DNA from 4 places in the Lysinibacillus sp. JNUCC-52 genome. Region 2 is predicted to be linked to each of the others. Evidence: riboswitches for the same ligand, from Rfam matches in the RefSeq annotation. Region 2 holds a riboswitch; each other region holds the start of a gene.
The links. A riboswitch is a leader RNA that binds a small molecule or an ion and turns the genes downstream of it on or off. The one in region 2 is predicted to bind cobalamin.
Positions count from the first base shown of each region.

Region 1: it holds a riboswitch for cobalamin, as region 2 does, so the genes downstream of both, JNUCC52_RS06475 (glutaredoxin family protein) here and JNUCC52_RS01485 (hypothetical protein) in region 2, are expected to answer to the same signal.
Region 3: it holds a riboswitch for cobalamin, as region 2 does, so the genes downstream of both, JNUCC52_RS15450 (hypothetical protein) here and JNUCC52_RS01485 (hypothetical protein) in region 2, are expected to answer to the same signal.
Region 4: it holds a riboswitch for cobalamin, as region 2 does, so the genes downstream of both, JNUCC52_RS22795 (energy-coupling factor ABC transporter permease) here and JNUCC52_RS01485 (hypothetical protein) in region 2, are expected to answer to the same signal.

Region 1 covers NZ_CP065546.1:1,233,785-1,239,998, reverse strand. Annotated here, with positions in the region: gene JNUCC52_RS06495 (ABC transporter substrate-binding protein) at 1-565, shown strand, start outside; gene JNUCC52_RS06490 (FecCD family ABC transporter permease) at 589-1,617, shown strand; gene JNUCC52_RS06485 (ABC transporter ATP-binding protein) at 1,604-2,398, shown strand; gene JNUCC52_RS06480 (ferrochelatase) at 2,476-3,381, shown strand; cobalamin riboswitch at 3,942-4,117, shown strand; gene JNUCC52_RS06475 (glutaredoxin family protein) at 4,238-4,462, shown strand; gene nrdI (class Ib ribonucleoside-diphosphate reductase assembly flavoprotein NrdI) at 4,459-4,818, shown strand; gene nrdE (class 1b ribonucleoside-diphosphate reductase subunit alpha) at 4,815-6,214, shown strand, end outside.
Region 2 covers NZ_CP065546.1:243,938-250,151, forward strand. Annotated here, with positions in the region: gene JNUCC52_RS01460 (ABC transporter substrate-binding protein) at 1-318, shown strand, start outside; gene JNUCC52_RS01465 (ABC transporter permease) at 308-1,276, shown strand; gene JNUCC52_RS01470 (ABC transporter permease) at 1,273-2,085, shown strand; gene JNUCC52_RS01475 (ATP-binding cassette domain-containing protein) at 2,078-2,827, shown strand; gene JNUCC52_RS01480 (ABC transporter ATP-binding protein) at 2,842-3,567, shown strand; cobalamin riboswitch at 3,689-3,873, shown strand; gene JNUCC52_RS01485 (hypothetical protein) at 4,133-4,906, shown strand; gene JNUCC52_RS01490 (elongation factor G) at 5,097-6,214, opposite strand, start outside.
Region 3 covers NZ_CP065546.1:3,108,169-3,114,382, forward strand. Annotated here, with positions in the region: gene JNUCC52_RS15430 (C40 family peptidase) at 1-982, shown strand, start outside; gene ytvI (sporulation integral membrane protein YtvI) at 1,279-2,337, opposite strand; gene JNUCC52_RS15440 (hypothetical protein) at 2,432-2,980, shown strand; gene JNUCC52_RS15445 (glutathione peroxidase) at 3,213-3,758, shown strand; cobalamin riboswitch at 3,913-4,123, shown strand; gene JNUCC52_RS15450 (hypothetical protein) at 4,277-4,819, shown strand; gene JNUCC52_RS15455 (ABC transporter substrate-binding protein) at 4,821-5,783, shown strand; gene JNUCC52_RS15460 (tyrosine-protein phosphatase) at 6,158-6,214, shown strand, end outside.
Region 4 covers NZ_CP065546.1:4,605,649-4,611,862, forward strand. Annotated here, with positions in the region: gene JNUCC52_RS22775 (S8 family peptidase) at 1-830, opposite strand, end outside; gene JNUCC52_RS22780 (energy-coupling factor ABC transporter ATP-binding protein) at 918-1,790, opposite strand; gene cbiQ (cobalt ECF transporter T component CbiQ) at 1,787-2,560, opposite strand; gene JNUCC52_RS22790 (energy-coupling factor ABC transporter substrate-binding protein) at 2,564-2,836, opposite strand; gene JNUCC52_RS22795 (energy-coupling factor ABC transporter permease) at 2,838-3,584, opposite strand; cobalamin riboswitch at 3,727-3,910, opposite strand; cobalamin riboswitch at 4,167-4,346, shown strand; gene JNUCC52_RS22800 ((2Fe-2S) ferredoxin domain-containing protein) at 4,484-4,855, shown strand; gene cobJ (precorrin-3B C(17)-methyltransferase) at 4,859-6,214, shown strand, end outside.

The DNA.
Region 1 (6,214 bases), 990 kb from region 2:
AGAGGCTACTGGTACGAAAATTGTCTACTTGAACATGAATTCAGTAGATGATATTAAAAAAACAATTACTCAGTATGGTGAATTATTTAATAACACGGCAAAAGCCAATGAGTTAGTTGCACAAATTGATGAGAAAATTGCACAAGGCGCTACAGAATCAACGTTAGATGCCCTCATTGTTTATGGAGCACCAGGTACATATTTAGCAGCACTAGATAATTCGTTATACGGGGATATCTTAAAGAAAGCTGGAGGTAAAAATATCGCAGCCGATTTACCAGCTACAGAAAAGTTTCCCAGCTACGCGACTTTAAGTGTTGAAAAAATTGTGGAACGTAACCCAAAAGTAATTATGCTGATTACGCATGCAAATCCAGCGACAGTAAAAGAAGGGTTTGAAAAACAATTGAAAGAAAATGCAGCGTGGAAAAATTTAGATGCAGTAAAAAATAATCAGATTATCATTTTACCAGCAGAGCTGTTTGACAATCCCGGTACACAGGTTGTTGAAGCCATTGATTATATGCGAGAAGTTTTAAAGACAGCTGAAGAAGCTGTGAAATAATTCTTTTATAGCGGGGTATAACGATGATAATAGAAGAGGAAAAATATGCACACCCGCTTGCTAAAAAACGAAGAATGGCGTTAATTTTGTTACCAATACTTTTGGTCATAGTGAGTGTCGGTAGCCTTATGATTGGCCAAGTTTCGTTTTCAGTAAGTGAAGTGTTTAATGGAATTATTAGCTCAGAAGATACAATGGCACGGCGAATTGTGTGGGAAATCCGTATGCCCCGTATACTAACAGGTATGATAGTAGGCGTTTGTTTGGCTATTGCAGGTTCGATTTTACAAGGTGTTATGCAAAATCCATTAGCTGATCCAGGGGTTATAGGAATTACATCCGGCGCGGGCATTATGGCGGTGGCTGTAATGGTTGTTTTTCCTGGCTATATCATATATTTACCTATTGCAGCCTTTTTAGGCGCTTTTGTCGCCGCAATGATTGTGTATTCTTTATCGGTGAAAAAGGGTGGTACATCCCCAATGCGAATAATTTTAGTGGGTGTAGCCATTAATGCACTTTGTGGTGCAGGAACAAATGCACTTATGATTTTGTATAGCGATCGTGTACAATCTGTCCTACCATGGTTGTCGGGTGGCTTGACAGGTGTTGGTTGGGTGCAATTTAAAATGATTATTTACTATGTTCTTGTAGCACTTATATTTTCAATTTATGCAATTAAACATATACGTATCATGCGTTTAGGAGATGAAATGGCAAGCCTTTTAGGGCACAATGTAGAACGCAGTCGATTCTTTTTAATTGCCTTAAGTACGTTATTGGCGGGAATTGCAGTAAGTGTTGCTGGTTTAATTGGGTTTGTAGGTTTAGTTGTACCACATATTTTGCGACTAATTATTGGTGGAGATCATAAATATTTACTACCTACTTCCGCGTTGGCTGGTGGCTTACTTGTTGTGTTTGCTGATACAATAGCGAGAACCGTATTTGATCCTATTGAGTTTCCTGTAGGCATTTTGCTAGCATTCGTTGGTGGACCGTATTTCCTTTATTTAATTCATAGAAAGGGGAATTCCATTGCTACGAACTGAGCACATACAGTATCAACATGAGTTCACTCAATTTCGATTAAATGATATTAACCTGAAAATTAATGAAGGGGAAGTTGTAAGTTTAATAGGTCCGAATGGCTCGGGGAAATCAACATTATTACGTGTAATATCACGTCTTTTAAAACCAAATAGTGGGACAGTTTTTTTAAATGAGCGTAACATTCATGAAATGAAGTCTAAAGAAGTAGCTAAAACACTAACGATGCTCCCGCAAATGAATAATCATCAATTAGATTTAACAGTGCGTGAGTTAGTAGAGTTTGGGCGTCATCCACATAGCGGAGGAAAGACGGTCCTGTCTAAAGAGGATAAAGAAATTGTTGATTGGGCGATTGACGTAACTAGACTGAAAGACTTACAAAATCGGGTACTACCTTCGATGTCTGGGGGTGAGCGTCAACGTGCTTGGATCGCAATGACTGTAGCACAGCATCCCAAAGTGTTGCTTCTAGATGAACCAACAACATATCTAGATATTGCACACCAATTAGAAGTGATGGAGCTTGTAAAAGAGTTAAATCAAAAATACAATATGACCGTTATAATGGTGTTACATGATATTAACCAAGCGGCACAAAATAGCGAACGTCTGATTGTATTAAAGAAAGGCAAAATCTATTACGATGATTCACCACATTGTGTATTATGTAAAGAAATGTTTCAATCAATTTTTGAAATAGATGCGGAAATTTATATGCAAGACGGAAATCCAATCTTTACGCCGATAAAATTGTGCTCAAGTTCTTGTGAAAAATCGTAGGCTATTTTTAAAAAGAAATTAGAACTAAAACTACAACACTATATACATTAATCTATTGAAGAAAAGGAGACTAAAAAATGATTGGTATAATTTATTACGCATATGGCGCACCGAAATCTTTAGACGATGTAACACCTTATTTTACACATATAATGAAAGGTAAAACACCACCACCTCATGTAATTGAAAATGTGACGGCACAATTTAAAAAATTAGGTGGTATTGATCCATTAGCAGCAAATACGGGACGTATTGCTAAAGGGCTGGAACATGCTTTACAGCAACGTGTAACAGAGCCTGTAAAAGTATATAACGCATACAAACATACAGAACCTTATATTCCAGATGTTGTTAACACAATGCTTAGAGATGGTATTACAACTTTTATAACACTACCTGTAAATCCGATTATGTCTACAGGGGCATCAGCGTTTCATGATGAAGTTAGTACGTTATTAGCTTCTCATGACGTTAAAGTTATCCATGCGAAAAATTGGCATTTAAATCATGATTTACTTGCTGTTTATAAAGACCGTGTTCAACGTGCATTTGAATGGATTCCTGCTGAAAAACGAGCACAGACGCATGTTTTATATACAGTCCATAGTCAGCCTATTGACCCTGAAAGAAACGAGCACTATGTGCGCCAGTTTTCCGAATTAGCCGAAGCCATTTCTAAAGAAGCACAAATTGCGAACTGGCATGTTACATATCGAAGTGGTCATGGGAAAGGTGACTGGCTAGGTCCAAATGTAAAAGATAAAATTAATTCATTGCAAGGCGAGGGTGCTCAAGGTATCGTCACATGTGAGCTTCTTTCACTTTCAGCGGATATTGAGTCCTATTTTGAAGTCGGATATGAATGTCATCGATTATGTGAGGAACTGCAAGTTGAATTTGCACAATCGGAGTTTCCAGGTGATAGCTATGATACCATTCAAGCTTTAGCTGCCATTGTCGAATCATTTATTCCCGCACAATAACTGAACAGGTTAATAAATTACGATTAACTATTGTAAAGTCTATATTGCCATCTGATGTCGATATTCCATTGATGTCAGATGGTTATTTGTTTTATATCAATATAGCGAACAGAATAGCCACGAATAAATACACTTCATTCTAATCTGAACTAGCATAAATGATATCTAACAAACGGCAAATCTATTTTAATATTTTTTTGTGTGTATAATGAAAAATTGAATAGAAGTTATAGGGCTTACGATAGTGGCTAAAATATGATAACAGCTATAAAATTATATAAGTACATATTAAATATAATACGCAGTTTAATTTAGGCTTCAGTAGGTAGAATAATAATTGCTTAACATTTGATAAAGCTTATCATGGAAAACCGTCTATCATTCTTTAGAACTATTGACGATATTATTAATTATACTAACCTAGCTAGTCATTTTTCATTTATTAACCGTTTGTTGTTCCTAAAGAAAATAGTGAAAAGTTACACTATAAAGAATTCGCTTTTCTTGATTTACTTTTTACTTGAAGGATGGTACACTTAATTGTGTTCAACAACAATATATTGTGTTAGTTTTATATAGGTACTACTATATGTAGTTTAATAGGGAAGTTCGGTATATCCGACGCTGTCCCCGCAACTGTTAAGCTGACGATGATTTAATCCACTGTGCATTCGTATGGGAAGGATATCAGAGAATGAAGCAAAGCCAGGAGACCTGCCTATAATAAAACAATTCAACCTTTCTTCGGGGAATAAGAAATGGGGACGTGACGATTTTTTTGTTTTTTTACGTTTCTAACTTAGGCTGTCTCTCCCAAGAGATAGCCTTTTTATATTATGAAAAGAGGGAATTTAAAATGAAACTTTATACGAAAACTATATGCCCAAAATGTCTTTGGGTCAAATCGGAATTACAACGTGCAGGACTTGAAGCAGAAATTGTGAATATTGATCACGATGAGCAAGCAAAACAAAAAATTATGGACGCAGGTTTTTTAAGTGTGCCTGTTCTTGAAGTAAATGACACATTTATAGGAGATGTCAAAGAAATTGTTTCTCAAATTGAGATGATTGCAATATGATCGTTTATGCTAGTCGTACAGGTAATGTGCGAAGTATTGTGACGAAATTAGATGGGGAATCTATTGAAATTTATGATGGATTGTTGCTGACTGAGCCCTTTCTATTAATTACATACACGGACGGCTTAGGTGATATTCCTGCAAAAGTAGCTCGCTTTTTAGAGCAAAACAAGGAATATTGCAAGGGAGTAGCTGTAAGTGGTAATAGTAATTTTGGGCACCATGTGTTTGGTGGAGCTGGCGAAAAAATTGCAGAAACCTACCAGGTCCCGCTAGTGCGTAAATTAGATTTACGTGGATATCAGGCTGATTATGAAGTAATACAAACGTTTTATGAAACGAGGGTGAAGGGATGAAAACATACTTAAAGCTTAATAATGAGGTGCTTAATCGCTATAGCACGACGGGTCAATTAGAGCTTGAAAAGGACCGTGAAGCAACACGCCGTTATTTTTTAGAATATGTAAATGTGCGTCTACGTTATTTTATTGATATTGAGGAGAAAATACGCTATTTAGTCGATGAAGGTTATTACGAGAAAGAGTTTATCGACATGTATGAGATAGATTTTATTAAACACTTATACAAAAAAGCATACGATTACAATTTCCGCTTCCCATCTTTTATGAGTGCAAGTAAATTTTACGATAGTTACGCAATGAAAAGTCGTGACGGGGAAGAAATTTTAGAAAAATATGAGGATCGTATTGTTATCATCGCTTTATATTTAGCACAAGGGAACACGGTTTTAGCAGAACGTTCCGTTGAAGCAATGATGGAGGCGTATCAACCAGCAACGCCAACCGCATTAAATAGTGGAAAAAAAGCGCGTGGCGAATTAGTAAGCTGCTTTAAACTTTCAATGGATGATTCAATGAATAGTATTGCTGAAAATATTGGTTATTGTTTAGAGCTATCACGCCTTGGCGGTGGAGTAGGGGTAAACTTAACAGATTTACGTCCATTAGGAGATCCAATTAAAGAAATTTTAAATCGTGCAAGTGGTGTGATTCCAGTTGCTAAACTTTTAGAAAATTCCTTCAGCTATTCCAATCAGCTTGGACAACGTAACGGCTCTGGCGTTGTCTACCTAAATATTTTCCATGCTGATATTGAGAATTTTATTTCATCGAAAAAGCCAAATGCTGATGATAAAATCCGACTTGCAACGCTATCAACAGGTATTATTATTCCAAGTATTTTCTTTGAACTGATGAAACGTGATAAAGATATTGTGTTGTTCAGTCCATATGATATTTATAAAGAATACGGGAAACGAATGTCTGAAATTTCCATTACAGAGATGTATTATGAGCTACTAGATAATCCTAATATCCGTAAGATTAAACGCTTGAATGCGCGCAGATTATATACAGAAGTGAAAAAAGCGCAATTTGAATCAGGCTATCCTTTCGAAATCTTTGATGATAATGTCAACGATGTACATCCACTCAAAAATATAGGTCGTGTAAAAATGTCGAACCTATGTACAGAAATTTTACAAGTACAAGAAACAAGTATCATTACTGACCAAAATGAATCAAATGAATACGGACTAGATGTATCGTGTAACTTAGGCTCAATTGATATACATGCCGCAAGTAAAGTAAGTGATTTTGGTACATTAGTAGATACAGCAATGCATCTTTTAACGAATGTGTCGCAAATGACGAACATCACGAATGTACCGCCTGTAGCTAAAGCCAATAAGTTAATGCATTCTGTAGGGCTTGGATGTATGAATCTGCATGG
Region 2 (6,214 bases):
CACCATACGTATAGTTTATTCTATTCGGGTGAATCGAGCGTAACAAGTGCGGGCTACAATTATGGAAGCTATGCCAATGCAAAAGTAGATGCTTTGCTTGATGAAGGACGAACAACTGTCGATCCTGAAAAACGCAAGGAAGTCTATATGGCATTACAAGAGGAGCTAGCAGAAGATCCACCGTTCGCTTATTTTGCCTATGTTGATGCTGTTTATGGCATTAATAAAAATATTAGTGGTGTGAAAGAGCGTATTTTAGGTCATCACGGTGCTGGCTTCTTATGGAATGTCGAGGAGTGGAAATGGAATGATCGCTAAGTGGATCGGGAAGCGAGTGATAATGGGGACAATTGTCCTCATTATCGTGAGCTTCCTCTCTTTTTTCATTATGCATGCTGCACCTGGCAATCCTGCTGCTGCTTATTATGGAGGCAATGCTCAAACATTAACAGTAGCTGAGCAACAACGAATTGAAAAAGCGTTTGGCTTAGATAGGCCAGTGCTTCTACAATATGGTACTTGGTTAGGCGAAGCGGTAAAAGGAAATTTAGGCTATTCTGCCAAAGAGGGAAGACCCGTCATAGCGATTTTATTAGAAAGGTTACCTAACACATTACAGCTAGTGGCGCTCACATTATTTGTCGTTACAATTGTCTCTACTTGGCTAGGTTTACGGGCAGGAATGAAGGAAGGTTCTTTATTGGATAGAGGATTATCCATCTTTAGTATAGCAAGCTCTGCGATTCCTCCTTTTTGGCTAGGTATTGTCTGTATAATAATTTTTTCGGTACAGCTTGGTTGGTTTCCTTCTTCAGGTATGAATGATGTGCGTGGTAATGGAGGTTGGCTTGATCGTTTAAACCATATGGTGCTTCCACTAATTGTTTTAGTATTTTCTCATGTGGGCATATTCGCACGCTTTTTACAGGACAGTGTTAAGGCAGAGAATCGTAGTTATTATGTACAAGTTGCGCGTGCAAATGGCGTTCCAGACCGACAAATAAGAAAACTCATACTACGGAATTCTGTTATTCCGTATATCAATTATATTGGTGTGACGATTCCTTCATTCTTTGGTGGTTCCATAGTAGTTGAAACACTTTTTGGCTGGTCAGGATTAGGCTCATTGCTTGTGAAATCCGTTATGGTTAAGGATTTTCCTGTACTTATGGGAGCCATTCTGATTATTGGTGTTGTGGTGGTCATTTGCTTATTTGTAATCGACGTTTTAATGATTTGCATCAACCCAAGATTGAGAAGAGGAAAATTAGTATGAGAAAACAACGGAAGATGCCACTCGTTTGGCTTGCGCTTCTTTGCATTATATTAGGAACTACCATCTTCTCCTCACTGTTGGCACCTTTTGAGCCAAATGCAATGGATATGAATCATATTTATGAAGCACCAAATCTTACACATATACTTGGTACAGATCAGCTAGGCAGAGATGTTTTATCACGGATACTTGTTGGGGGGAAAGTTACGCTTTTCATCGCCATAGTGTCAGTCGTAATTTCAAGCATTATAGGCATTATCTACGGTGGTATTAGCGGTTTTGTTGGGGGTGCCATTGATGTCATTATGATGCGCATTTTGGAGGCCTTTTTAACGATTCCATCCTTAGTAATTGTACTTGCCCTGCAAGCAATTATGCAAGGAAGTGTTTGGCGAATGGCCATGATTATAGGTTTCACAGGTTGGTTTGTTACAGCTCGAATCGTTCGCTCTGAGTTTATTCGCTTAAAGGAAATGGAATTTGTCCAAATGGCTACAATGTTTCGTACCCCATTATGGAAAATATTATTTGGTCATTTATTACGAAATAGTGTGCCTGCTATCTTTGTCGTGACAATATTTAACTTCGCAGGTGCGATTTTTACGGAAGTGTCTTTAAGCTTTTTAGGCATCGGTGTGCCGCCAGCAATCCCGTCATGGGGAACGATGCTGTACACAGCGCAAAATGATTTACTTGTTGGGGCTTGGTGGATCGGTCTTTTTCCTGGAATACTGATTTTTGTGACGATATTATGTGTACAAGCGATCGGGACCACTTTCAAACAAGGAGGAGAACGATCCCATGTTTAGTATCGATAATCTAACTGTTCAAGTGAACGATAAAAACCTCATCCACAATATTTCGTTAACTGTCCCGAAAGGCGAGATTACCGCAGTTATCGGTGAAAGTGGCAGTGGGAAAAGCACAACAATATCAGCTATTTTAGGGATGCTCCCGCCGCAAACTGAGGCAATGGGTGCAGTTTTCTTTAATGGGGAAAATATGCTGACGATGTCAAAAAAAGATAGGTTGTTATTAAGGTCAAAGCATATTTTCACGATTTTTCAAGATGCCACAAATAGCTTTTCACCTACGCAAAAAATGAAACAACAATTGTATATGTTTACTGCCTTACGAGTGGGTGATGACAAAGAGAGGTTTCTCTCTAAAATGACCGCTATATTAAAGGAGTTAAACTTATCAGTAGATATATTAGAAAGCTATCCATTTGAGTTGTCAGGTGGTATGCTACAACGCTGTATGTTAGCTTGTGCATTGTATAATGAGCCAGACATATTAATAGCAGATGAACCAACTTCTGCACTAGATATGCTGCATCAACAACACTTTATAACATTATTAAAAAAACTTCATGCGCAGCTAGGGACAACTATTATACTGGTTACTCATGATTTAGGGGTTGCTGTTTCACTAGCGAATAACATAGTAGTGATGAAAGATGGAGAAATCGTTGAGAAGGGGCAAGCGACAGAAATTTTTGAGCAGCCTAAACATCCGTATACGCTACGGCTTGTCGCAAATCATTTTTAGGAGGCGTATATGTATTGCTTCAGGTTGAAAATATAAGTAAAAGCTTTCGAGCAGGTCAGCAAGTATTAGCAAATATAAATCTTTCTGTAGGAGAAGGTGAAATCGTCGGTCTAGTTGGAGAGAGTGGCAGCGGTAAAAGTACTTTAGCGAAAGTCATTATGCAGCTAGAGTCAGCTAATAAAGGGACCGTCCATTTTCAACAACAACACATCACTAAGAAAAATCGAAAGTCCTTTTATGAAAATTGCCAAATTATATTCCAAAATGCAAGTAATGCTCTAAACCCTATGTGGACAGTCAAGCAACTATTAAGAGAGCCATTGCAACATCAAAAAGTGGTGACGGACAGCTATTTACAAACGATGCTTGCGAAAGTTAAGTTATCAAACGATGTTTTATATGCTTTGCCCTCTGAACTTAGTGGTGGTGAGAAGCAAAGAGTAAATTTATTACGCTCAATTCTTGTAGAACCGAAATTGATAGTGTGCGATGAAATTGTTTCAAGCTTAGATCGTTTAATTCAGCGAGAAATTATTGATTTATTAATGGCGTTGAATAAAGAAAGAAACATGGCTATTTTATTTATTTCGCATGATTTAAAAGCTGTTTCTTATTTAAGTGAACGGATATATGTAATGAGAGCTGGAGAAATTGTCGATGAACAGCACAAGGAACAAGATGGATTTCATTTCACTGATAGCTATGCACAAAAGCTATTCCAAGCAATGGAAGGTGAATAATATTTCGTTTTTTCGCAGCAGAAAACAATTAGATACCGTTTTCTGTTGATTGACTTTAAAATTCCATTACTTTACAATATGATTTAATAGTATACTAGTGAGTTTACTATTTATCTCAACAAAATAGCGTGTAGTAATAGGTGTAAATTGCGTGCAATTTACTGAAAAGGGAAGTCGGTGCGAGTCCGACACTGTCCCGCAACTGTAAATGTGAGTTTTCTTTTCGTATACCACTGTTAAATGACGGGAAGGGGAAAAGAAGCTGTGACCATAAGTCAGGAGACCTGCCTGTTACGAGTACACACCATAACCCTACGAGGAATAGGAGGTGGCATGTTGACAAAGCAGAATGTTCTGTTCGTCACAGTACGTCAAACGACCAATACCAAAGGAATTAAGGATATACGGCATCGAGCCAAATATCTCCCATTGGTTCATTGTTTGATGCTGCTTGATGAATGATAATGATTAGCTGAACGACGGATTTCCTCTCAAAGCAGGAAATCCGTATTTTTATGTGATCGCAACATTTGTTTTGAAAATATGTACGAACTGAGGTGCACGTATGACGAATATTCATGTATGTACAACACAAGAAAAGCAATATGTAGATATGAAGATTTGTAAACTGTCACGAGTTGAAGTTGCCAAGCAGCCTAAAACTAGAATGGTCATTGAAGCTCTTGTTGATCAGTTTTTAGCATCAGGACTTATTCGTAACGAACGTTTATTTAATCAAATATTTTTTAACAAAGATATCATTTGGATTCAAAATGAGGTGTATGACGGTTGTCTTTTTGCTAAAGCAAGCGTGGCGGACGAGCTCAAAACGAAAAAGAACGGCTTTATGATGTACATGCCAACAAATCCAATTGTTTATGAGGTCAATGGTGAGGCGTATCATTTAATAACACGTATTGATTCGATTCGTGCGAAACCAAATTTAGATAGGCTGAATATAGAGCCGAAACCTATTTTAAGTGCTGCGCGAGTCAATGATTTACTATGCTCAATGGTTATGCGTTTTTATATTACCTATTTAGAAGACTTGTCGTTAGTCGTTCATACAAATCAAGATACTAATAAAATATTAGATTTAATAAAATATGTAAAGCATGAATACCAACACTTTCTTGAAAGTGTGAAAGAATTAAATGACTATCATTTAAATTGGCACCCACGAGGTAATGGTCATCAATTATTGCTTCAACTGATCGAGCAATTACAAATTTTAAAGAGTAAACCTGGCACGGTTCTTGTAGATTTTACGAATAGTAATGGTTATGTAATTGTGGAATCGGCAAATAGCTTTGTTGCGAAAGTAAAGAAAGCTTTATAGGAAATATAAAAGGCATCGAGATGTTCTCGATGCCTTCAGTTATTTTTTAAGGAGAATAATATTGATGGATATTGCGGATAACTTTTGAAACCGCCGATAAAAGCCTAGGAATCGCCGATAGAACCGTTGAAACCGCCGATAAACCACTAAAAATCGCTGTGTTGCTATAGAAATGTGTGTCGTTGTTTAATTACAAGCAATGCATGGCTTCTTTTGCGTCATACCAAGGAACGGAATAGCCCTTACCCTTCGCACAAAAAATACTAGACGATGAATAGTCGGGATCAGCTTGCTTATTGTAATTGATTTGCGCTATTACTTCTTCACTATTATGGCATTTATCATAGCCATCAAATTGTAACGATATTGATCCTTTGCCGTTCGTATAAGCAGCGAAAGTAGTACTATAATGCATAAATGTTGCAACAGGAACGCGTCCTGTTAATGTTACTTGTTCCTCTGTTAAGACGGGTGCATCAAATGTACCGTCTGCTTGCTGGATATCGTTCATCATACGACCGATAAAATCATTCGATGCTTTCAATTTGAAGCGATAATACGGTTCAAGCAATATATTTTCGGCTTGTTCCAGCCCTTGTCGAAGTGCACGGAAAGTTGCTTCGCGGAAATCGCCTCCCTCTGTATGCTTGATATGGGCACGTCCTGTCAAAAGGGTGAAGCGTATATCCGTAACGGGGGAGCCTGTTAAAAGACCGTGATGCTCTCGCTCAAATAGATGTTTTTCAATTAGTCGTTGATTGCCAACTGATAAATCATCAGCATGACAAGCGTTAACAAACGTGTTTCCTGTACCTCGAATATTTGGCTCCATTAATAGGTGAACCTCTGCATAATGTTTTAACGGCTCAAAATGACCGTATCCTGTTACAGTTGTTGCAATTGTTTCCATATATAAAATTTTAGGTTCACCAAAAGTAATAGTAAGTGAAAAGCGACTTTTTAACACTTCAGCAAGCACTTCAAGCTGAATAACACCCATAATATGTACATGGATTTCTTGAAACTTCTCATGCCATACGACGCGCAACGACGGTTCTTCGGCTTCGAGCAAACGGAATACTTGTAATACTTCTTTTATATGCTGCTGCCCATCATACTGTACTTTAGCTTGTAAAGTCGGCACTAGCTCATATGGCTGAGGAGTCATTGTACTACCTAAAATATCACCGATTTTTGCTAGACTTAGCCCTTTTACAGCGAAAATTTCTCCAGCTTGCACTTTTTGTGTTGTGACAAAACGACTTCCATTATATAAGCGGATTTCAGTTACTTTTTCAGTCATATCAC
Region 3 (6,214 bases), 1.8 Mb from region 2:
TCAACAAGAAATTGATCAAAAAGTAAAAGTATTTAACCAAGTACAAGCAGATATAAAAGAAGTAGATGCAGGTATTGTTGAAACTGAAAAACGTATTGAGCAACGTTCAACTATTTTAAGCGAGCGTATGGCTGCATACCAAGCTCAAGATAACACAGTGGGTGTATACTTAAGCGTTGTTCTAGAAGCAAAAAGCTTTGCAGATTTAATGGACCGTGTCGTAGCGGTAAAAACATTAATGGATGCTGACCAAGAGCTAGTAAATCAACAAGAAGCTGACAAAGCGAAATTAGAAGAACAAAAAGCAACATTAGACGAGAAACAAAAAGAGCTTCAAAAACAATTCCAAGAGCTTCAACAAAAGGAAAGCGAAATGGAAGTGAAAAAAGCTGAAAACCAAGCAAAATCACTTGCATTAAAGGCACAAATTGCAACGAAACAAGAAGAAGAACGTCTTGAAGCAGAGCGTAAAGCAGCTGAAGAAGAAGCAGCTCGTTTACGTGCACTTCAAGCAGCTACACCTGTAGTGCATGTCAACAACAATAACAACAACACTAACACTAGCGGTAAAAATAACGGTGGTAGCAAACCTCAACCAATCATAGTTGGATCTGGTTCAGGTACTGCATCTTCAGGTGATGCTATTTCTACAGCGAAGCAATTCCTAGGTCGTTCATATGTTTGGGGTGGCAGTAATCCTACAACAGGCTTTGACTGCTCAGGTCTTGTACAATGGTCTTACAAGCAAGCTGGCGTATCATTACCTCGTACAGCATCACAACAATATTTATCAACAAAACGAATTTCAGCAAGCGAAGCTCGTGTTGGTGACTTAGTATTCTTCAGCTATGGCTCAGGCGTAGCGCATGTTGGTATTTACCTTGGCAATAACACAATGATTGATGCTCAAAATAAAGGGGTAGTCATTGAGTCACTTGATTGGTGGAACCAATACTTAGTAGGCTTCGGTCGTATTCAATAAGCCTCTATTAATTAGACGATTATAATAGCAAAAAAGTTAAATATATTATTAAATAGCATCCATTATCATCACTAGATAATGGATGCTATTTTTATTTAGAAAAAATAAGAGTAGCTAGCGCCCGCTGTTTGCATTCCCCAGGCAGGTAGCGGAATAATCGAACGCATCTTAAACAATGGCGTTTATTAATTCATAAATTTTAATTGTAGTAAATAGACGATAATGAAAGGCACTCTCTGTTTAAATCGAGAGTGTCTTTTAGACTTTTGAGGCGCAATAAAAACATTTTCATTCTATTAAATTTTAAAATTGAATTTGATAACACCAGTTTCTTTTAAGGTGAAAAAAAGAATGATAATGAATGGCCCTAAGAGTAAGCCAATGACGCCAAACAATTGCAAACCGACAAACATCGCGATTAATGTTGGCAAAGGGGGTAAGCCGATGTGAGCACCCATTACTTTAGGCTCGACAGTGCGGCGAATAATTAATAAGATTGCTGCAAGAACAAAGAGCTTTATGGCAATCGTTGTATTACCGATTAGGAGGTGATAAGTTCCCCAAGGTGCTAAAATAATAATTGAGCCAAGGAAAGGGATAACATCTATAATCCAAATAATAATGGTCATGACTAGTACATATTTCGGTTGAATAAGTAGTAAACCAACAAGAGTCACACCAGCTATAATAAAGCTAACAAGAATTTGAGCTTTCATAAAACCGAAAAATGCATCTTTTAAGCGATTAGTAATAATTTTCAATTTTTCTTCAGTTGATGGCTTTAAATATTTATAAGTTGTCTGTTTTAACTTTGGTAAATCTAGCATAAATAAAAATAGGGCAATCATATAAACGAGAAGACTAATAAAGAGGCTTGGAATTTGTGAAAAGAAGGTCGTAACTTTGGTATAATTAAAGAAGTTTAAAAAAGATTCTTCAACCTTCTCAATGAAGTCGGTTGTCGTTTTTTGAAGTGAAGCACTCACTTCAGTTGGAAAGTCTTCTGTATATTTTGAAATATTCTCTTGCATATGACCCCACATCTCGGATAATTTAGAAATATAGTAAGGTGCTTGCTTTGAAATGGAAATAATTTGCGACATTAGTTGTGTAATAGTAAAGTAACAAATAATAGAAATAAAAATAACGCTTACTATGTATATAAAAGCTACAGCTATTTTTCGAGACATTTTCCATTTTCGTTTAAAGAACATAACAATGGGTTCTAATAAAAAAGCTGTAACACCTGCTAAAATAATTGGCACGGAGACAGGTATGATAAAATATGCGGCTACAAGTAGGCAAATAATCGCTAGCGTTCGTATAATCAACTTTCGAGTTATAAATCTATTCATAAGCTCTCCTTTTTATCATTAAATTTTAAGTACAGTGTAACAAAAAAATTTTAAATTTGAAAACGTTCTGAAAGAATGAAGGTAGGGATAAATCATGGAAAAAGAGATTTTGCAACTTTTTAGTAATTTAGCAGAGCGTGACCGTGAGATTGAATACGAGTCGTATAGAAAATTAATAAAAATCATGCAAGAACCAGTAGATTGGACATATGCAGTGTGGGAACAACTTATTAAAGCCCTTACATATACAGATGGACATGCTCGTGCACGGGCAGCGCAGTTTTTATGTGCATTAGCAGCAAAAAGTGACCCGGAAGAACGTGTTTTAGATGATTTTTTAAAAATTTGGGCAGTCACGTATGATGAAAAAACAGTAACAGCAAGGCATGCCCTGCAAGCAATTTGGCAAATTGGGCTTGCTGGACAAGTTCAAAGAGATTTAATTGTTTCGTATTTAGCAAAAAGGTTCCAAACTTGTATTGACGAAAAGCAACCATCGCGTATTCGATATGATATTATTGTATCCTTTAAGAAGTTGTTTGATGCTACGAACGATCATAATTTACTAGATATTGCAAAGCGATTAATAGATGAAGAGCAGGATATGAAATACAAAAAGAAATATAAAACCGCCATCCGTTAAAATAGCGAGATGGCTATTTTTATGCCCAAGCGTGTTGTTTTGAAGAAAGAAAAGTTATTGATTATAATAAAAATAGGAGGATGGATTCAGTTTTCGATAGGTCTTATATACTGACGTAAGCTATCGTATAAGTGAGAGCCAGAAACTATCCATAAAGAGGAAACAAGTAAATCTGCAACAGTATATAGCATAGTAACAGGATAAATATTGTAAATTAGAAAGGGTCGAGAAAATGGGGATTTATAATTATTTAGTGAAAAAGCCAAACGGTGAAATTTTATCAATGGAGACGTATCGAGGAAAGACAATGTTAATCGTTAATACCGCCAATCAATGTGATTTTACATATCAATTTGAAGATTTGCAAAAAATGTATAATAAATATGGCAAGGGAAATTTCATTGTTTTAGGTTTCCCGTGTAATCAGTTTGGACAGCAGAACCCAGAAGATGGAGTTGAGACAACTCAACTTTGTCAGCTTAACTACGGGGTAACTTTCCCGATTTTTGAACTAGTTCAAGTTAATGGAGAAGAGACACATCCGTTATTCAATTATTTAAAGCACGAAGTAGATTTTCGTGAATTCGGTAAGGCGAATATGCAGGAAAAGATGTTAGCTGAAGCTATTATCCAAATTGCACCTAGCTTTTTAGATGGACGTAACATTCGTTGGAACTTTACAAAATTTTTAGTAGATAATCAAGGAAATACAGTCGAGCGCTTTGAACCAACAGATTCACAATTAGATATTGAGCAAGCTATTGAAAAAATTTTATAGCTAGCCATTTTAATCAGAATTTTTAGGCTGGAATAACAAATAGCTAATCACTATGTAGAAATAGTGCTAAGTTTTGTATATATATTTTCGAATATTCCACAATCTCACAACTATTTTTTCAAATCAATATATGATAAACTGCTAATCAAGTGAATAATTCTTGCAGAATAATGGTGCTAACTTTAGCATAATCGGGAATTCGGTGTAAAACCGAAGCTGTTTCCGCAACTGTAAGTACAAGAATCATAAAAAATGCCACTGTCGAAAAGGGGAAGTCCTAAGATGGGAAGGTTTTATGATATCGCAACTGATTAGTGGTAGCGAACTGTACGAGCCAGGAGACCGACCTTTATTTAATGTATAAAAACTCTTCGGAAGCTAGGAGGATATACGGCAAATACATAAGCGATGTCGCATGGGCGGCACTATATATGCTATTTTCGTCGTTCCTAGGGAGCGGCGTTTTTTTATGCACCTATAAAGCAAAATCTGTTCATGAAAGAAAGAAGGGACTAGTTATGAAAAAAGATGCTCGTTATTCTTGCTACCCATTCATGCGTGAAAAAATATCTACTGTAGATTTTGAGATTCGTACGGATAGTTTAACAACTCATGTCGGTGTAGCATTAACGGCTGTAAAAGCAGAAGCAGTTGAGGTTGTAGCGACAGATTTATTGACGATTTTGCCAATGGCCTACCATGTAAATGGCTCAGTACGTGGCAAATTAGCAGTAACGGAAGAAGATTTAGTATGGCTTAGTGATCGCTATGATTTTTATGTGGGGCATGTAAAGGAAGAAATACAGAACTTTGTTTTACCACAAGGAACGGGGGCTGCAACAGCGCTTCATTTATGTCGTAGTGAGGCAAAAAAATCATACCGTGTTCTACATAAAGTTTCTGAGGAAAGAGAAGTACCAGCAATTCTTTTCGATTACTTAGGATTATTAGCGAATGTATTTTTTGTAATGGCTGTATACATGAATCAGCAAGCTGGTATTGCTGAAATACCGTTTATAAGCAAATCATACCCTATGAAGAAGAAGAAGGAGAATGTGTAAAGTGAAGAAACTAATTAATTTCCAATGGATTACAATATTAATGTTAGCACTTGTATTGGCAGGGTGCGGTACAGCAGATGAAGCCAAAAAGGACGATACATCATCTAAAGAAGGACAACAAGCTGAGCAAACAGGCTATAAAGTGACAGATGATCGCGATGTCGAAGTAGCATTTGATGCAGTACCAAAAACGATTGTGTCACTACAACCAAGTAATACAGAAATCTTATTTGCACTAGGCGTTGGAGATAAAGTTATTGGCGCAACTGAATATGATACGTACCCAGAAGAAGCAAAAGATATTGAACGTGTTTCAGACTCTGTGACATTTAACACTGAGCGAATTGTGGCTTTAAAGCCAGATGTCGTAATTGCTTATTCAACAGGCAATGCCGAAACACTTGATGCGCTAAAAGGTCTTGAAGATGCAGGCGTAAAAGTATTTGTAATTAAATCAGCAGCTTCATTTGAAGATGTATATGGAGATATTCAACAAATTGCTGAAGTGATGGGTGTTAAAGATAAAGGTGAGCAGTTAAACGAAAGTATTAAAGCGAAAATTGCAGATGTACAAGCAAAAGTCAAAACTGTAGAAACACCGAAAAATGTCTACTTAGAAATTAGCCCTAAGCCAGATATTTATACAACAGCAGCTGGTACTTTCCAACAAGAAATTCTTGATGCAGCGAATGTGAACAATGTATTTGGTGATCAAACAGGATGGGTAAAAGTTTCTGAGGAGGATGTTATTGCGAAAAATCCTCAAGTTATTTTAACAACAGTAAACTATGTAGAAGATGCAGTAGGTGAAATTCTTGGGCGTGATGGATGGAATACAATCACTGCTATTCAAGATAAAGCGGTAAATTATATTGATACTGATATTTCAAATCGCCCAGGTCCACGTATCGGTGAAGCTGTAGAGATGGTAGCAAAATCAGTATATCCTGAGTTATTTAAATAAGGATAAAGAATAATAGCCCTTGGGCAAAAGAGATTAAGTGTTAGATTGATGGCAATCAATCTAACACTTTTTGCAGTGAACGGTATTTTCCACTTCTGTTTTCCTCGGGCGCACGGGCTTCTCAGGCGTCTATCGGCGATCTAGGAGCATCTATCGGCGCTATTCCTAAGTTTATCGGCGATTTAGGAGCATCTATCGGCGCCATTCCCAAGTATATCGGCGATTCAGAAGCATCTATCGTCGCTATCTCCATGTTTATCGGCGATTCGCTCTCAATCTCTTCAAAAAGGCATTGGATAATTGGTATTATCTTCATTTGTTCTATAAAATAGAAGTATAGATAGATGATTGCTTAAATAAGGGAGGCGTAGTGGATGACACAGTTTGACATGAAGGTTATTCCGTTTGAGGCAGTCTTGAATTTCCGCGAT
Region 4 (6,214 bases), 320 kb from region 2:
GCTTTTTGTACGGCTTCCTGCATAAGAGGGGACTCGCCGTAGCCACCGAGACTCATATTAATAACGTCGGCATTTTGTTCAATGGCGTGCAGTATCCCTTGTGCTATAACGAAATCATTTGCACTTTGTTTGCCGTTAAAGACATCGATTGGAAGAATCTTTGCTGCTGGGAAAACACCGTATCCACCAAACCCGTTATCTTTAGTAGCTGCAATAATGCCTGCTACATGCGTCCCGTGGGGGTCAGAAAAGGTAGTATTGGCAGGTGTTGCAGCATTATATGGTGGAAGTATTTGAGACTTCAAATCTGGATGTTTATAATCTACACCAGAATCGATAACTGCCACTTTAACCTCATGATTTCCTGCTAATGATAAAGCTCTATCAATTTGCAGTAAGTCTAAATGATACATATCTTTTTTCTTTGGATCTACAATCGTATTAAAGGAATAATACTTGTAGCTTGGAGATACACTTTTAACTCCGTTTTGCTTGCCATAATACGAAAAAGCCTCTTCTAATGTTACACCTTTTTGAAGTTGGACTACTTCGTAGCCTAATGCAGGAATCGATCGAATTACTTTTGAACCAATTTTACTATGTACGGTCTTAGCAAGGCCCGAATGTTTAACGATAATCGTATCGGGACTAATCCATTCGTTTCCTCCATTTTGATAGTTGAACTGCTTTAAAGCTTGCTTTTTTTTGCTAGCGAGCATACTTGTCACCAATTCTGGGTTCTGTGGTGCTTCAGCAAAGGCAGAAGCAGCAGGAACCATTAGTGCAGAACATGCTACGACAGCGATTGATTTCATCACCCAGTTTTTCAATTGTTTTCCCTCCTTGAGTAAAATATGACATTTCACTATTTATAACGGATGGATAAAAGAAAAGTTTCATCATTCCTCAACAAATTTTTATAAAATTGTTTGTAAATTGTTTGAGTGCCTGTCACCCAAATGCTCAATTAGATTTTGTAAGTCTTCTTTTGAACGAGGCATCTGTATATTCTTATCAAAAAGATTTTTATTTTGCAGGGCGAGAGTTATGTCAAAAACCCAAGGTCGTTCAAGATGCGCTAGTTCAAGCAACTTCTCCTGATAGAACAATTCAACAGGATCCCCATTATAAATAACTTTACCTTCCTCCATCACAATTATTTGATCTGCCCATTCATAAGCCAAAGCAATATCATGGGTCGCCAATAAAAATGTTCGTTGCCCATTTTCTAATTTAGCTAAATAATGTAAAAGCTTTGCAGCATAATAATTGTCTAGTCCAGCAGTTGGTTCATCTAATAATAAAACAGACGGTTCCATTGCGAGCACACCTGCCATCGCCACACGTTTTTTCTGTCCGACACTTAAAAAATGAATCGGTTTCTCTAGTAATGATTCGACCTCTGTTTGTGCGACAGCCCAGGCGATTTTTTCCTCGATTTTTTCTTGTGACCAGCCAAGATTTAATGGACCGAAAGCGATGTCTTGCTTTACGGTACCTGAAAAAAGTTGATTGTCAGCATCTTGAAATACGATGCCTACTTGTTGGCGTAATGCTGATAATGCTTTTCTTGAATAGCTAAGTGCTTCGTTGCAAAAGGTAATATTGCCAGCGGTCGGTTTTAAAATCCCATTTAGATGCTGAAATAATGTTGATTTACCAGCACCATTATGACCGAGTATGGCGATTTTTTTCCCCTTTGGAATTTGTAATGTAATATCTGTTAGTGCTTCAGTACCGTCTGCATAGGCATACGATAACTGTTGAAGCTCAAAATAAAGTTCAGTCATGAGAAAAAACCTCCATATAAGATGAGGAATAAAAAAATAATAACCATTCCAAACCAATTTTTCTTGCTGTATCGTACACTATCTTGCCAATAGACCGATTCGCCACCACGTGCCTGCATCGCATTATTAAGTTCGCGACTACGTTGAAACATTTCGGCAAACAATGCTGCAATGAGCATGGAAATCGACCTAAGCCATTGCATAGGTGATTGATAGCCAAGGCGTGATTGTTGCGCAAGATGGATTTTTTGCATGCTATTTAAAAAAATAAAAATAAATCGATACGTAAGCTCTACTAACTCTACAAATAAAACAGGTAGATGCCATTGTCGTAATACGTGGCAAATAGATTGGACCGATGTTGTTAATATTAAAAAGTACAAACAACTAATGCTACCTAGTACACTGAACAATAACTGCTGTGCTGTAATCAAACTTGCATTACCGATGAAAATGGTCCAATGACTAAGTGAAAATGCAAAGCGATGTGCTGGTAGTATACTTGAATTTGGTGCAATTGAAATCAAAATAGATACTAAACTAGATAGTAGAAAAAAACCTGGTAACAATAGTAATTTTACATAATATGAAAAGGGAATTTTTGCGTATAAAATGATAAAAGCACTCATTACAATAAATGTAATGAGTGAAATAAGTTCATCTTTCACGATAAGCGATAATAGCAGTAACCCTAAGGAAAACGTCATTTTTTCTAACGGATGAACAGTCGCTAGTTTATTCATATAAGCATATTTATCAATGAGTAACATTGTTTAACCTTCCTTATGCTTGCCGCGCATATAGCCTACAAAATAGCCGATAAAGCCAGCACCAATCGCAGCCTGTAATACGAATAATAAGCTTTCAATTTCACCGCTTGGTGGCTCCCATAAGCTTTCAAACCATGGTTCATACTCTGCATTAATTTCACCGATTGCAGCTTCTGCTTCTCCGTCAGCACCACCAAATTCTGCACCCTTTTGTACGAAAAGGGGGATGATTGCTAAAAGTACAACGACAGCTAGTAGCAGTAAATTTTTCTTCATCCTAATGTGCCTCCTTTGCTGAGAAAACACGAAGAGCCTTTAATTCGCTCACATTGTATTTTTTTAGGAAATTCATGACGATAACAGTTAAAATTCCTTCACTAATTGCGAGAGGAATTTGTGTTAAAGCAAAAATCCCTGCAAATTTTGTGAATGAAGCCATAAAGCCTCCTACTTCAGAAGGGAAAGCTAGTGCTAATTGAACTGAAGTGACAACGTAAGTACCTAAGTCCCCAAGCATCGCGGCAAAAAAGACAGCGATAGAAAATGAAAGACCAATTTTTTGAGAACCTTTAAAGACATAATACGCAATAATTGGACCTACAATCGCCATTGAGAAAGCATTCGCACCTAAAGTAGTAATACCACCATGCGCTAAAAGTAAAGATTGAAATAATAAAACGATTGTTCCGATTACGCTCATTGCTAATGGCCCGAAAAGAACCGTACCAAGACCAACACCAGTAGGATGTGAGCAGCTTCCTGTTACTGATGGGATTTTCAGTGCTGATAAAACGAATGCAAACGCACCTGATAAGCCTAATATCATTTTTGTTTCAGGATTTTCATCAATTGTTTTACGAATAGAACGCAATCCTAAAATAATAAATGGAATCGAAACGACCCACCAAAAAATCGCCCATTCAATCGGCAAAAACCCTTCCATGATATGCATGGCAAACGCTCGATTTGGTACTAGTAAAAAAGCTAGTAAGAAATAACTAAGTTTCCAAAATGAAAATTTCAAAACCATTCCTCCTTCACAGTCATTTTCGAATGTAGGATGCGCAATAAAAAAAGCACTTCTCCGTCTAGGAAAAAGTGCATAGCTGAAAAAGCAAATACTAATGGTCATTTGCTAAGCCGCACACCTATCCTCGTAGGTTGAAACGATCACGATTTTTTCGGCAGGTCTCCTGGCTTAAGATCAACATTTTATAGGCCTTCCCGTCCTTTGGACAGTGACATTTTCTATAAAATTCCCTCATACAGTGGCGGGACCGCGCCGGACTTAAACCGGCTTCCCTTTTAAGCGAAATGTATACACTTCGCACCGAAAAAAGATGAAATTGTGAGTTTTCACGAAGAAGTGTAACATGTTTTTCCAATCATAAGCTATTCTTTTTTTGTAAAAAGATTTTTTAATAGAATTACATTCTAGAAAATTCAGATAAATGTAAGAGAGAATCAATCAATTTTAACGGAATATTTGTTGAAATTTTATTAAAAATCTAATAAATAAAAAAGAAATGTTGAAAAGAGTAAAAATAATAGGCTATGATAGAAACAGTTTTATATTCGTTTTATTAACATTTCATTTCAAAATTTAAATATAAATCCATCATTAAGTGCTCGATAGACTTCGAGATAATAGGGAAATCGGTGTAAATCCGATACAGCCCCCGCTACTGTAATAGCTGATGAAATCGCAATGCCACTGGAAACTTGGGAAGGCGCGAAAGTAAGAGGAAGCTTAAGTCAGGAAACCTGCTTAGTTGATGATATGCAAACTTTTCGGAGGGAGAAGTGAAGCGAGAGCGGATACGTGTATATTCGTTTTTATTTTGGCTTCTATAAAACCTTTACTCTTCGATGTTGAGTAAAGGTTTTTTCTTTTTCCTAAAAGTCAATGAGGGGAGAACAGCAATGACAACTTGGAACTTAGAGGGCATGAAAACACATCTTTTTATTTGTAATGGTAGTAGTTGCATGAAAAAAGAGGCTGAGGAAATTACGTTGGCCATACGAGATGAAATAGAGAAATTAGCACTCGATAAGGAAATACATACAACAAGAACGCGTTGTAATGGCAGATGCAAAGATGCATGTGTTGTAATCGCGTATCCACAGGGAAATTGGTATCGTGTGACAACAGTAGAGCATGGTAGAACGCTTGTAAAAGATTTAAACGATGATTCTTTACATAGTGAGCATGTGTTTACTTTGACAGAAGGTACGTTGCAGCGTACCCCGCAAACAACAGCCATCAAAGGCATCGATAAGGTGAAAGAGGGGTAAAAAATGGCGCAAAAAGGAAAGATTTTTGTTGTAGGCTTTGGACCTGGGGATTTCAAGCATATTACAACCCGTGCTGTAGAGGCATTACAACAAAGTGAATTTATTATCGGTTATAAAACATATGTTGAGCTCATTCAAGATTTAGTAAGTGCAAAGTCGATTGTTAGTACTGGCATGACAGAAGAAGTGTCACGTGCACAAGAAGCAGTTCGTCAAGCCGAGGCTGGAAATATTGTTGCGGTTATTTCGAGTGGTGACTCGGGCGTATATGGAATGGCTGGACTTGTATATGAAGTCCTCATTGAGCTTGGTTGGACGGAAGCAACAGGGATTGAAGTTGAGATTGTGCCAGGAATTTCTGCTATTAATTCTTGTGCAAGTTTGCTAGGCGCACCAATTATGCATGATTCTTGCACGATTAGTTTAAGTGATCATTTAACGCCTTGGAATTTAATTGCAAAGCGTGTGGAAGCTGCGGCGATGGCGGATTTTGTCATTGCTCTATATAACCCTAAAAGTGGCCGCCGTACACGTCAAATTGTAGAAGCGCAACGAATTTTACTAGAATATCGATCACCTGATACGCCTGTAGGACTTGTGAAAAGTGCCTACCGAGATCGTCAGGAAATAACAATGACAACGTTAGCAGAGATGCTCGAGCATGATATCGGCATGTTAACTACAGTAATTATTGGCAATTCATCGACATTTTTCTATGACAATAAAATGATTACACCGCGTGGCTATCAGCGCAAATATACACTTGGAGAAGAAAAACAGCCTTTACGTCCACACCAGCGTTTAAGAGAAGAAAATGAACCGTGGGCAATGAACCAAGAAACAGGTACTGCACGCCAAGACTTTGCGGCAGATCCCAATGCAGGACGGATGAAAAGTAGTATTGCAATAGCACCTGCGCCTGTAACAGTACCAGAAAAATCATCATTGGAAATGGCAGCAACAGCACTTGCCATGGTGAAAGGAACAACTGTCACAAAGACAACAACAAAGTTAGTCCAGCAAAAAATGGAGTCGATTTTTGAACTTGCTGTTAGTCCAGGGGTAGCAAATAAATTTTTCACGCCACAACAAATGATGACGTTAGCTGAAGTTGTGGGAGATGAAGGCACGATGGAATATACACCAGACCATCAAATTCATTTGAAAATTCCGACGACAGAGCCTGAAATGATTACTGAAAAGTTAAGAGCAGTAGGCTTTTTACTTGCACCAATAGGGGATGTGCTGTCATTAAAAGCCTGTGATTTCTGTTATGGAGAGAAGGCGGATTCAATTCCATATGCAGAGGAAATTCAAGATAAGCTTGGTGGATTATCCCTGCCTAAAACTTTAAATATT